3 regions of the Paenibacillus sp. FSL L8-0333 genome follow, and region 1 is predicted to be linked to each of the others. Evidence: a T-box and tRNA genes for the amino acid it is inferred to sense, from the RefSeq annotation. Region 1 holds a T-box; the other regions hold tRNA genes.
What was found. The T-box of region 1 lies ahead of metG (methionine--tRNA ligase). A T-box ahead of a tRNA ligase gene usually reads a tRNA of that ligase, here a tRNA-Met.

Region 2: it has a tRNA-Met gene. The T-box ahead of metG (methionine--tRNA ligase) is inferred to sense a tRNA for this amino acid. The anticodon was not compared.
Region 3: it has a tRNA-Met gene. The T-box ahead of metG (methionine--tRNA ligase) is inferred to sense a tRNA for this amino acid. The anticodon was not compared.

What each region holds. Positions count from the first base shown of each region.
Region 1 is NZ_CP150186.1:4,866,336-4,869,584, reverse strand. It holds gene NYE72_RS21895 (copper amine oxidase N-terminal domain-containing protein) at 1-745, shown strand, start outside; gene NYE72_RS21890 (transcriptional repressor) at 966-1,427, shown strand; gene yidD (membrane protein insertion efficiency factor YidD) at 1,430-1,693, shown strand; T-box leader at 1,734-1,994, shown strand; gene metG (methionine--tRNA ligase) at 2,042-3,249, shown strand, end outside.
Region 2 is NZ_CP150186.1:5,944,182-5,947,430, forward strand. It holds gene NYE72_RS26390 (AraC family transcriptional regulator) at 1-663, shown strand, start outside; tRNA gene NYE72_RS26395 (tRNA-Leu) at 800-878, opposite strand; tRNA gene NYE72_RS26400 (tRNA-Cys) at 893-966, opposite strand; tRNA gene NYE72_RS26405 (tRNA-Gly) at 977-1,051, opposite strand; tRNA gene NYE72_RS26410 (tRNA-Gln) at 1,058-1,132, opposite strand; tRNA gene NYE72_RS26415 (tRNA-His) at 1,152-1,227, opposite strand; tRNA gene NYE72_RS26420 (tRNA-His) at 1,272-1,347, opposite strand; tRNA gene NYE72_RS26425 (tRNA-Trp) at 1,371-1,444, opposite strand; tRNA gene NYE72_RS26430 (tRNA-Tyr) at 1,451-1,536, opposite strand; tRNA gene NYE72_RS26435 (tRNA-Thr) at 1,542-1,617, opposite strand; tRNA gene NYE72_RS26440 (tRNA-Phe) at 1,646-1,721, opposite strand; tRNA gene NYE72_RS26445 (tRNA-Asp) at 1,732-1,809, opposite strand; tRNA gene NYE72_RS26450 (tRNA-Met) at 1,835-1,911, opposite strand; tRNA gene NYE72_RS26455 (tRNA-Val) at 1,929-2,004, opposite strand; tRNA gene NYE72_RS26460 (tRNA-Glu) at 2,060-2,134, opposite strand; tRNA gene NYE72_RS26465 (tRNA-Ser) at 2,153-2,245, opposite strand; tRNA gene NYE72_RS26470 (tRNA-Asn) at 2,249-2,324, opposite strand; rRNA gene NYE72_RS26475 (23S ribosomal RNA) at 2,386-3,249, opposite strand, start outside.
Region 3 is NZ_CP150186.1:954,341-957,589, reverse strand. It holds gene NYE72_RS04160 (GreA/GreB family elongation factor) at 1-294, shown strand, start outside; tRNA gene NYE72_RS04155 (tRNA-Gly) at 434-504, opposite strand; tRNA gene NYE72_RS04150 (tRNA-Pro) at 517-590, opposite strand; tRNA gene NYE72_RS04145 (tRNA-Arg) at 623-699, opposite strand; tRNA gene NYE72_RS04140 (tRNA-Gly) at 710-784, opposite strand; tRNA gene NYE72_RS04135 (tRNA-Leu) at 792-876, opposite strand; tRNA gene NYE72_RS04130 (tRNA-Lys) at 892-967, opposite strand; tRNA gene NYE72_RS04125 (tRNA-Gln) at 975-1,049, opposite strand; tRNA gene NYE72_RS04120 (tRNA-Asp) at 1,066-1,143, opposite strand; tRNA gene NYE72_RS04115 (tRNA-Met) at 1,169-1,245, opposite strand; tRNA gene NYE72_RS04110 (tRNA-Met) at 1,317-1,393, opposite strand; tRNA gene NYE72_RS04105 (tRNA-Val) at 1,409-1,484, opposite strand; tRNA gene NYE72_RS04100 (tRNA-Glu) at 1,491-1,562, opposite strand; tRNA gene NYE72_RS04095 (tRNA-Ser) at 1,579-1,671, opposite strand; tRNA gene NYE72_RS04090 (tRNA-Asn) at 1,677-1,752, opposite strand; tRNA gene NYE72_RS04085 (tRNA-Ile) at 1,756-1,832, opposite strand; rRNA gene rrf (5S ribosomal RNA) at 1,890-2,006, opposite strand; rRNA gene NYE72_RS04075 (23S ribosomal RNA) at 2,081-3,249, opposite strand, start outside.

The DNA.
Region 1 (3,249 bases):
GCTTACAACAGAATATGTTGGCTTTGCAGGCCCAAGCACATATCCTGAAGGTACAGGTAAAATGTCTGTAGAACGTTATTGGAAATCTATGCTTACAAATGAGCATTATAAAACGATTGTTCTGCAACCCGGGGAAAGCGTCTCAATTCTGACGGATCTAAACCAAATTGCGATGAAACCAAGTGAAATTGTTTCACTGCAAGCGGACTTATTTAGTGATTATCCAATCGATTATAATGTCATGTTAATTGATGCGAATAAAGATCCACTGACTACACTTCCAACACTTCCAGTTCTGGATCAAGACGGAGTGCATAATCGGGGAACTTACGAAGATTCTACTCGTATTATCACGGTTACCGATGAGGTAGGAAAAACCCCTGCAAAACTTCTGCTAGGCGATAATTCCAGTGATAAGAACCTGGCTGGCGTAGACCCAATGGCAGGTACGGAAGCATCCAATGCCGGTAATTTCGGGGTATTATACAAGATCAGATTCGAAAATGTTGCACCAAACTCCTTGATTACGTTTAATCCACGTGGCGGTAACTATATGGGGCCGGTTATGGTTAATAATCAAATCGTGCATATGCCAAGCGTGGGAAGTCTTGCTAATGCTGATATGAACAGTGTGGTTTATCGTAGTGGTGAGTATGGCGGCAGTGTGGAGATTTTGTTCACAGCAGCTTCAGGCAGTAACTTGCCGGTCAATTTCCTCATCACTCCACTTCCAGCAAAGAAATAACAGAATAGGAATATCCCTATAAGCTCTATTGGGGAATTATCTACAATAAAGGCCCGGCTGAATATTCCGTAAAGGAATACGCAGCCGGGCTTTTGTTTAAATATAATAATTCATTGGTTATGTAGGGGTGCTTCATTGTGCTTCATTGACGGGGCATTTATTTTGGGGCATTATTAAGAGAGTGAAATATAAATGAACTGATCTTATGGGAGATGAGCGTATGCTGTCGACAGAACAAATATTAGAAGTCATGTCGGGGCAAGGACTGCGAATCACCGACCAACGCAAAACGCTTGCCCAGTTATTCGGCGAGAATAAGGGATATTTGTCAGCGAAGGATGTATATGAGCATATGGGCCGCAAGTATAGCGGGCTTAGCTTTGATACGGTGTACCGCAATCTTCGTGTAATGGAAGAGCTTGGTGTGCTTGAACAGATTGTCTTTGAAGACGGAGTGAAGTTCAAGGGAAGCTGCAATCATCAGGATCATCACCATCATATGATCTGCCTTCAATGCCAAAAGACCTACCCGATTAATTTCTGCCCGATGAATTTAACGGATACACCCGATCAATTCCGGGTAGTCAAGCATAAATTTGAGGTGTTCGGTTATTGCAAAGAATGTGAAGAGAACCGGGAAGAAGAACTAGTTGCAGCATCAGATAAACAAAAGGGACTTTAGAAATGGTGACCCTACGCAGAACGATTCAGGCGCCTATTCGGGTGTACCGCAGGTACATTTCCCCTATTAAACCAGCAACCTGTCGCTTCTATCCAACCTGCTCTGCCTATGCCTTGGAAGCCATTGAAGTCCATGGTCCACTGAAAGGCTCATGGCTTGCAGCTAAGCGGATTGCCAGATGTCATCCCTTTCATCCTGGAGGACTTGATCCTGTGCCGCCGCTTCAAGATGAATCTGCTGAGAAGGATTCTGCCCCTGCGACTTGACATGGGGCCTTACCTTTGGGTATATTCACAAGTAATAGTATGAATTCCGAAGAACGGATAAGTAAATCGTTACGTCCATTACAGAGAGCCGGAATGTGCTGAAAGCCGGTATGGAGCGTTAGATTGAATATGGTCCGGGAGGAACTGTGTTCGAGCGGGGACTGCAATTGAGGTTCACGTAAGATAACAGCGTGATCCAGCGTTAATGGACAGTTCCCGCGAGGGAACTGGCGAAGCCTGTGCTCTGTGAAGAGGCAGGAAATTTGGGTGGTATCGCGTGAGTTATACTCTCGCCCCATTATGGGGACGGGAGTTTTTTGTTTTTTAATAAGAAAGGATGATTACCGAATGAGTGAGAAAAAAACGTTTTACCTAACGACACCAATTTATTATCCGAGTGACAAGCTACATATCGGACATGCTTATTCAACCGTGGCAGGAGACGCAATGGCCCGTTACAAACGTCTGCGCGGCTACGAAGTGCGTTATCTAACCGGTACAGACGAACATGGACAAAAGATTGAGCGGAAGGCAGAGGAAGCAGGAAAGACCCCTCAGCAGTTCGTAGACGACATTGTTGTTGGTATTAAGGAGCTATGGCGCAAGCTGGACATTTCGAACGATGACTTCATCCGTACTACGGAAGAGCGTCATAAAAAAGTGGTACAGGATATTTTTGATCGGTTGCTGCAGCAAGGAGATATCTATAAAGGTGAATATGAGGGCTGGTATAGTATCCCAGATGAAACCTTTTACACAGAAACGCAATTAGTTGATATTGTGCGTGATGATAACGGTGTGATTACTGGTGCAAAAAGCCCAGATAGCGGCCACCCGGTTGAGCTGGTGAAGGAAGCAAGTTATTTCTTCCGGATGAGTAAATATGCGGATCGGTTACTGCAATTTTACGAGGAGAATCCAGAGTTTATTTTGCCGGAATCCCGTAAGAACGAAATGATTAACAATTTCATCAAGCCCGGACTGGAAGACCTGGCAGTTTCCCGCACAACCTTTGATTGGGGTGTGAAAGTTAAGGGCGACGAGAAGCATGTCGTGTACGTGTGGATTGATGCTTTGACTAACTATATTACTGCTCTAGGTTATGGTTCCGAGGATCGCACCTTGTATGACAAGTTCTGGCCCGCGGATGTACACATCGTTGGTAAAGAAATTGTTCGTTTCCATACAATTTACTGGCCGATCATTCTGATGGCGCTTGGTGAACCCCTTCCGAAAAAGGTATTTGCCCATGGCTGGTTGCTCATGAAAGATGGAAAAATGTCGAAATCTAAAGGTAACGTAGTTGATCCTGTGACACTGATTGATCGTTATGGCTTGGATGCATTACGATATTACCTGCTGCGCGAAGTACCGTTTGGTTCTGATGGCACGTTCACACCGGAAAGCTTTGTAGACCGGGTTAACTATGACCTTGCCAACGACCTTGGTAACCTGTTGAACCGTACAGGGGCTATGGTTGAAAAGTATTTTGCAGGCGAGATTCCGGCATATGACGGGAATGTAACAGCATTTGATGGTGAGCTTCAAGCTGCGGC
Region 2 (3,249 bases), 1.1 Mb from region 1:
TTACAGGGGGTAGGGACAACCAATGTTGGCCCACGAAGTTACCATTTTCGCTCCTCTTCTTTCGCGCTTGTGCCACCCAATCATAAACATGACGAGCACCACCGTGAGGATGCAAATGTATTATTTGTAGGCTTCCACTCGGAACACCCTAATATGAGTAATCTGCTCGGCGTATATGAAGATGATAAAGATCAGACCGTTCTTCAAATCCTGCTGCGAATGAAAGCAGAGTTTACACGTAAGCAAGACGGATTCTCTGAGCTTCTAAACCTACAAATGAGCGAGATTACCGTCCATCTTATGAGGCTTCTTAGTGCCTCTGGATATCAATCCCCATCAGAAGATCGAGTACAATATGTCCTTAATTATATGAATGAGCATTATCGCCATAAATTGTCCGTCGAAACACTATCAGAAATGTCCGGATATAGCTACGATCGTTTTCGCCATCTATTTAAAGAACGTTTCGGGTCTTCACCCCTGCGGTATTTGCTGTTAAAACGCCTGGATTATGCAAAATCTCTATTACGTCATACTCAGATGCAAATCTCTGAAGTATCTGCTGCTGCAGGTTTTGTGAACGATGCCCAATTCTGCAATATGTTTAAACGAGAAATAGGTCATACCCCGCGAGCATTCCGCATTAATAATCAATCAGGTTAATCACTAATCAGATTAAAAAAAGCCGTTGAAATAGAGAAACTCTCTATTCAACGGCTTAATCCTGTAAAACTAAGAACATAAAGAAAAAAGGTTAGTAAGATTGCTTATAAAAGCATTCTTACTAACCTTTTTAAGATACCGGCGAGAGGACTCGAACCTCCACGGTTTCCCACTCGATTTTGAGTCGAGCGCGTCTGCCATTCCGCCACGCCGGCACATATGAACTAAATGGAGGCGCCACCCAGATTTGAACTGGGGATAAAGCTTTTGCAGAGCTTTGCCTTACCACTTGGCTATGGCGCCATGTAAATTTTGGAGCGGACGACGGGAATCGAACCCGCGACCCTCGCCTTGGCAAGGCGATGCTCTACCGCTGAGCCACGTCCGCATAAAATGGCTGGGGATATAGGATTCGAACCTATGAGTGACGGAGTCAAAGTCCGTTGCCTTACCGCTTGGCTAATCCCCAATAACATTTTAAAGTAAAATGGGGCGACTGATGGGTCTCGAACCCACGAATGCCGGAACCACAATCCGGTGCGTTAACCCCTTCGCCACAGTCGCCATATTAAGTTGATATTGTTGCCATTATTCATTTTTAAAGAAAATGGGGCGGCCGATGGGTCTCGAACCCACGAATGCCGGAACCACAATCCGGTGCGTTAACCCCTTCGCCACGGCCGCCATATTAAACTTTAGAAAGAACTTGGCAGGGGCAGCAGGAATTGAACCCACACCAACGGTTTTGGAGACCGTTGTTCTACCTTTAAACTATGCCCCTAAAAACTGGTGGAGGATGATGGATTCGAACCACCGAACACTTACGTGAGCAGATTTACAGTCTGATGCGTTTGGCCACTTCGCTAATCCTCCAAGGATGGTGCCGGCGAGAGGACTTGAACCCCCAACCTACTGATTACAAGTCAGTTGCTCTACCAATTGAGCTACACCGGCATGGCACTCATTCTTTTGTGATGATAAATGGTGGCTCGGGACGGAATCGAACCGCCGACACGAGGATTTTCAGTCCTCTGCTCTACCGACTGAGCTACCGAGCCATGATGAAAATGGCGGAACCGACGGGATTCGAACCCGCGATCTCCTGCGTGACAGGCAGGCATGTTAGGCCAACTACACCACGGTTCCAAAAGATATAATTGCTTAAGTTAATTGGTTGCGGGGGCAGGATTTGAACCTGCGGCCTTCGGGTTATGAGCCCGACGAGCTACCGGGCTGCTCCACCCCGCGTCAGTAAAAATATGTTATGGTGGAGGCTGAGGGGATCGAACCCCCGACCCTCTGCTTGTAAGGCAGATGCTCTCCCAGCTGAGCTAAGCCTCCATAAACAACAATTGTTATTGTACCAAAGTCCACTAGGATAAATCAAGTGAAAATTTGGTGACCCGTATGGGATTCGAACCCATGTTACCTCCGTGAAAGGGAGGTGTCTTAACCCCTTGACCAACGGGCCATACTAATTAAAAATTTGTGGCGGAGAGAGAGGGATTCGAACCCTCGAGACGCTTGTGGCGCCTACACGATTTCCAATCGTGCTCCTTCGGCCAAACTCGGACACCTCTCCATATGGCTCCCCGAACAGGACTCGAACCTGTGACAACTCGATTAACAGTCGAGTGCTCTACCAACTGAGCTATCAGGGAATATTCATACCAAGCTTAATCGCCTGAAAACTGAATCCGAAACGAATCTGCATTCTAAGTATAGGATAAGCCCTCGACCGATTAGTATTGGTCAGCTCCATGCATTGCTGCACTTCCACCTCCAACCTATCTACCTCGTCGTCTTCAAGGGGTCTTACTAATTGGGAAATCTCATCTTGAGGGGGGCTTCACGCTTAGATGCTTTCAGCGCTTATCCCGTCCGTACGTAGCTACCCAGCCATGCTCCTGGCGGAACAACTGGTGCACCAGCGGTACGTCCATCCCGGTCCTCTCGTACTAAGGACAGCTCCTCTCAAATTTCCTGCGCCCACGACAGATAGGGACCGAACTGTCTCACGACGTTCTGAACCCAGCTCGCGTACCGCTTTAATGGGCGAACAGCCCAACCCTTGGGACCTACTTCAGCCCCAGGATGCGATGAGCCGACATCGAGGTGCCAAACCTCCCCGTCGATGTGGACTCTTGGGGGAGATAAGCCTGTTATCCCCAGGGTAGCTTTTATCCGTTGAGCGATGGCCCTTCCATGCGGTACCACCGGATCACTAAGTCCGACTTTCGTCCCTGCTCGACTTGTAGGTCTCGCAGTCAAGCTCCCTTATGCCTTTGCACTCTGCGAATGATTTCCAACCATTCTGAGGGAACCTTGGAACGCCTCCGTTACTCTTTAGGAGGCGACCGCCCCAGTCAAACTGCCCGCCTGACACGGTCCCCGTACCCGATTAGGGTACTAGGTTAGAACCTAGATACGATCAGGGTGGTATCCCAACGGCGCCTCCACCGAAGCTTGCGCTCCGATTTCTACGGCTCCCACCTATCCTGTACAGATCGTACCCAAATTCAATATCAAGCTGCAGTAAAGCTCCATGGGGTCTTTCCGTCTTGTCGCGGGTAACCTGCATCTTCA
Region 3 (3,249 bases), 2.9 Mb from region 1:
GAACAATTACTAACTGAGTTTAATGGTGAAGATTTAAATTCTCAGGTCTTTATCGGAAGCCAGTTGCAGCTTCGTTACTTGGACGATAATACTACAGATATCTATACCATCGTATTTCCTAACCAAGCAGAACCTAACGATAACAAGATTTCTATGTTGTCACCTATAGGCATGCAGTTGCTGCTGGCTGAGCTCGGCAGTACTTGTCAGCTAGCGATTCCTTCAGGTCAACTAGAGGTGAAGATCGAAAGTATTAAGTTCGTGAATAATGGTGAGGTAGGCGTTCTTATATAAGGACGATCCCTTATAAACCCACTACAGCAGCGTCCCTTTCCTATATTAAGGAGGGGGGCGTTTCTATTATTTAAGTCTCCGTAAGATATGTCCAATCAAAAAAACACCCGCCTAATACCGGCAGGTGTTTCTCATTATAAGCGGGTGATGGGAATCGAACCCACGCTATCAGCTTGGAAGGCTGAAGTTCTACCATTGAACTACACCCGCAAAGGTATAAAATCGGGATGACACGATTTGAACATGCGACCCCCTGGTCCCAAACCAGGTGCTCTACCAAGCTGAGCTACATCCCGTTAACAATACTATAACTGCTTAGTAATAAAAATGGCGCGCCCTGAGAGATTCGAACTCCCGGCCTTTTGATTCGTAGTCAAACGCTCTATCCAGCTGAGCTAAGGGCGCAAAATCTATATGGAGCGGACGACGGGAATCGAACCCGCGACCCTCGCCTTGGCAAGGCGATGCTCTACCGCTGAGCCACGTCCGCAAAAACATGGTGCGCGTGAAGGGACTCGAACCCCCACGTCGTGAAACGCCAGATCCTAAGTCTGGTGCGTCTGCCAATTCCGCCACACGCGCACACTTTAAAGAAAATGGTGAGCCATGAAGGACTCGAACCTTCGACACCCTGATTAAAAGTCAGGTGCTCTACCAACTGAGCTAATGGCTCTCATAAATGGCTGGGGATATAGGATTTGAACCTATGCATGACGGAGTCAAAGTCCGTTGCCTTACCGCTTGGCTAATCCCCAATAATAATTAACTAAATGGCGGAACCGACGGGATTCGAACCCGCGATCTCCTGCGTGACAGGCAGGCATGTTAGGCCAACTACACCACGGTTCCATAGACATAATGCATAAGTGTAAATTGGTTGCGGGGGCAGGATTTGAACCTGCGGCCTTCGGGTTATGAGCCCGACGAGCTACCGGGCTGCTCCACCCCGCGTCATTAATAAGTATATACTATTCATTTTCACCATACCAGCTTATCCCTAAACATAATGTATAAGAGTAAATTGGTTGCGGGGGCAGGACTTGAACCTGCGACCTTCGGGTTATGAGCCCGACGAGCTACCGGGCTGCTCCACCCCGCGTCAGTGAGAATATTATGGTGGAGGCTGAGGGGATCGAACCCCCGACCCTCTGCTTGTAAGGCAGATGCTCTCCCAGCTGAGCTAAGCCTCCATGATATGACCCGTATGGGATTCGAACCCATGTTACCTCCGTGAAAGGGAGGTGTCTTAACCCCTTGACCAACGGGCCATGCTAATAATTTTTATGGCGGAGAGAGAGGGATTCGAACCCTCGAGACGCTTGTGGCGCCTACACGATTTCCAATCGTGCTCCTTCGGCCAAACTCGGACACCTCTCCATAAATGGCTCCCCGAACAGGACTCGAACCTGTGACAACTCGATTAACAGTCGAGTGCTCTACCAACTGAGCTATCAGGGAATATGGTGGGCCTTAGTGGACTCGAACCACCGACCTCACCCTTATCAGGGGTGCGCTCTAACCAGCTGAGCTAAAGGCCCTTCTAAGACATATTAATATTAAGGGCAAAAAAAATACCACGGGTAATGTGGTTGTCCGCTTGGCGGCGTCCTACTCTCCCAGGACCCTTCGGTCCAAGTACCATCGGCGCTGGAGGGCTTAACGGTCGTGTTCGGGATGGGTACGTGTGGAACCCCTCCGCTATCGCCACCAAACGGGCATTTACAGCGTAAATGCTCAGGCTTAATCGCCTGAAAACTGAATCCGAAACGAATCTGCATTCTAAGTATAGGATAAGCCCTCGACCGATTAGTATTGGTCAGCTCCATGCATTGCTGCACTTCCACCTCCAACCTATCTACCTCGTCGTCTTCAAGGGGTCTTACTAATTGGGAAATCTCATCTTGAGGGGGGCTTCACGCTTAGATGCTTTCAGCGCTTATCCCGTCCGTACGTAGCTACCCAGCCATGCTCCTGGCGGAACAACTGGTGCACCAGCGGTACGTCCATCCCGGTCCTCTCGTACTAAGGACAGCTCCTCTCAAATTTCCTGCGCCCACGACAGATAGGGACCGAACTGTCTCACGACGTTCTGAACCCAGCTCGCGTACCGCTTTAATGGGCGAACAGCCCAACCCTTGGGACCTACTTCAGCCCCAGGATGCGATGAGCCGACATCGAGGTGCCAAACCTCCCCGTCGATGTGGACTCTTGGGGGAGATAAGCCTGTTATCCCCAGGGTAGCTTTTATCCGTTGAGCGATGGCCCTTCCATGCGGTACCACCGGATCACTAAGTCCGACTTTCGTCCCTGCTCGACTTGTAGGTCTCGCAGTCAAGCTCCCTTATGCCTTTGCACTCTGCGAATGATTTCCAACCATTCTGAGGGAACCTTGGAACGCCTCCGTTACTCTTTAGGAGGCGACCGCCCCAGTCAAACTGCCCGCCTGACACGGTCCCCGTACCCGATTAGGGTACTAGGTTAGAACCTAGATACGATCAGGGTGGTATCCCAACGGCGCCTCCACCGAAGCTTGCGCTCCGATTTCTACGGCTCCCACCTATCCTGTACAGATCGTACCCAAATTCAATATCAAGCTGCAGTAAAGCTCCATGGGGTCTTTCCGTCTTGTCGCGGGTAACCTGCATCTTCACAGGTATTAAAATTTCACCGGATCTCTCGTTGAGACAGCGCCCAAGTCGTTACGCCATTCGTGCGGGTCAGAATTTACCTGACAAGGAATTTCGCTACCTTAGGACCGTTATAGTTACGGCCGCCGTTTACTGGGGCTTCGGTTCATAGCTTCGGGTTACCCCTAACCACTCCCCTTAACCTTCCAGCACCGGGCAGGCGTCAGCCCGTATACTTCGCCTTGCGGCTTCGCACAGACCTGTGTTTTTGCTAAACAGTCGCTTGGGCCTTTTCACTGCGGCCCCCTCGTGCTATTCACACTACCGG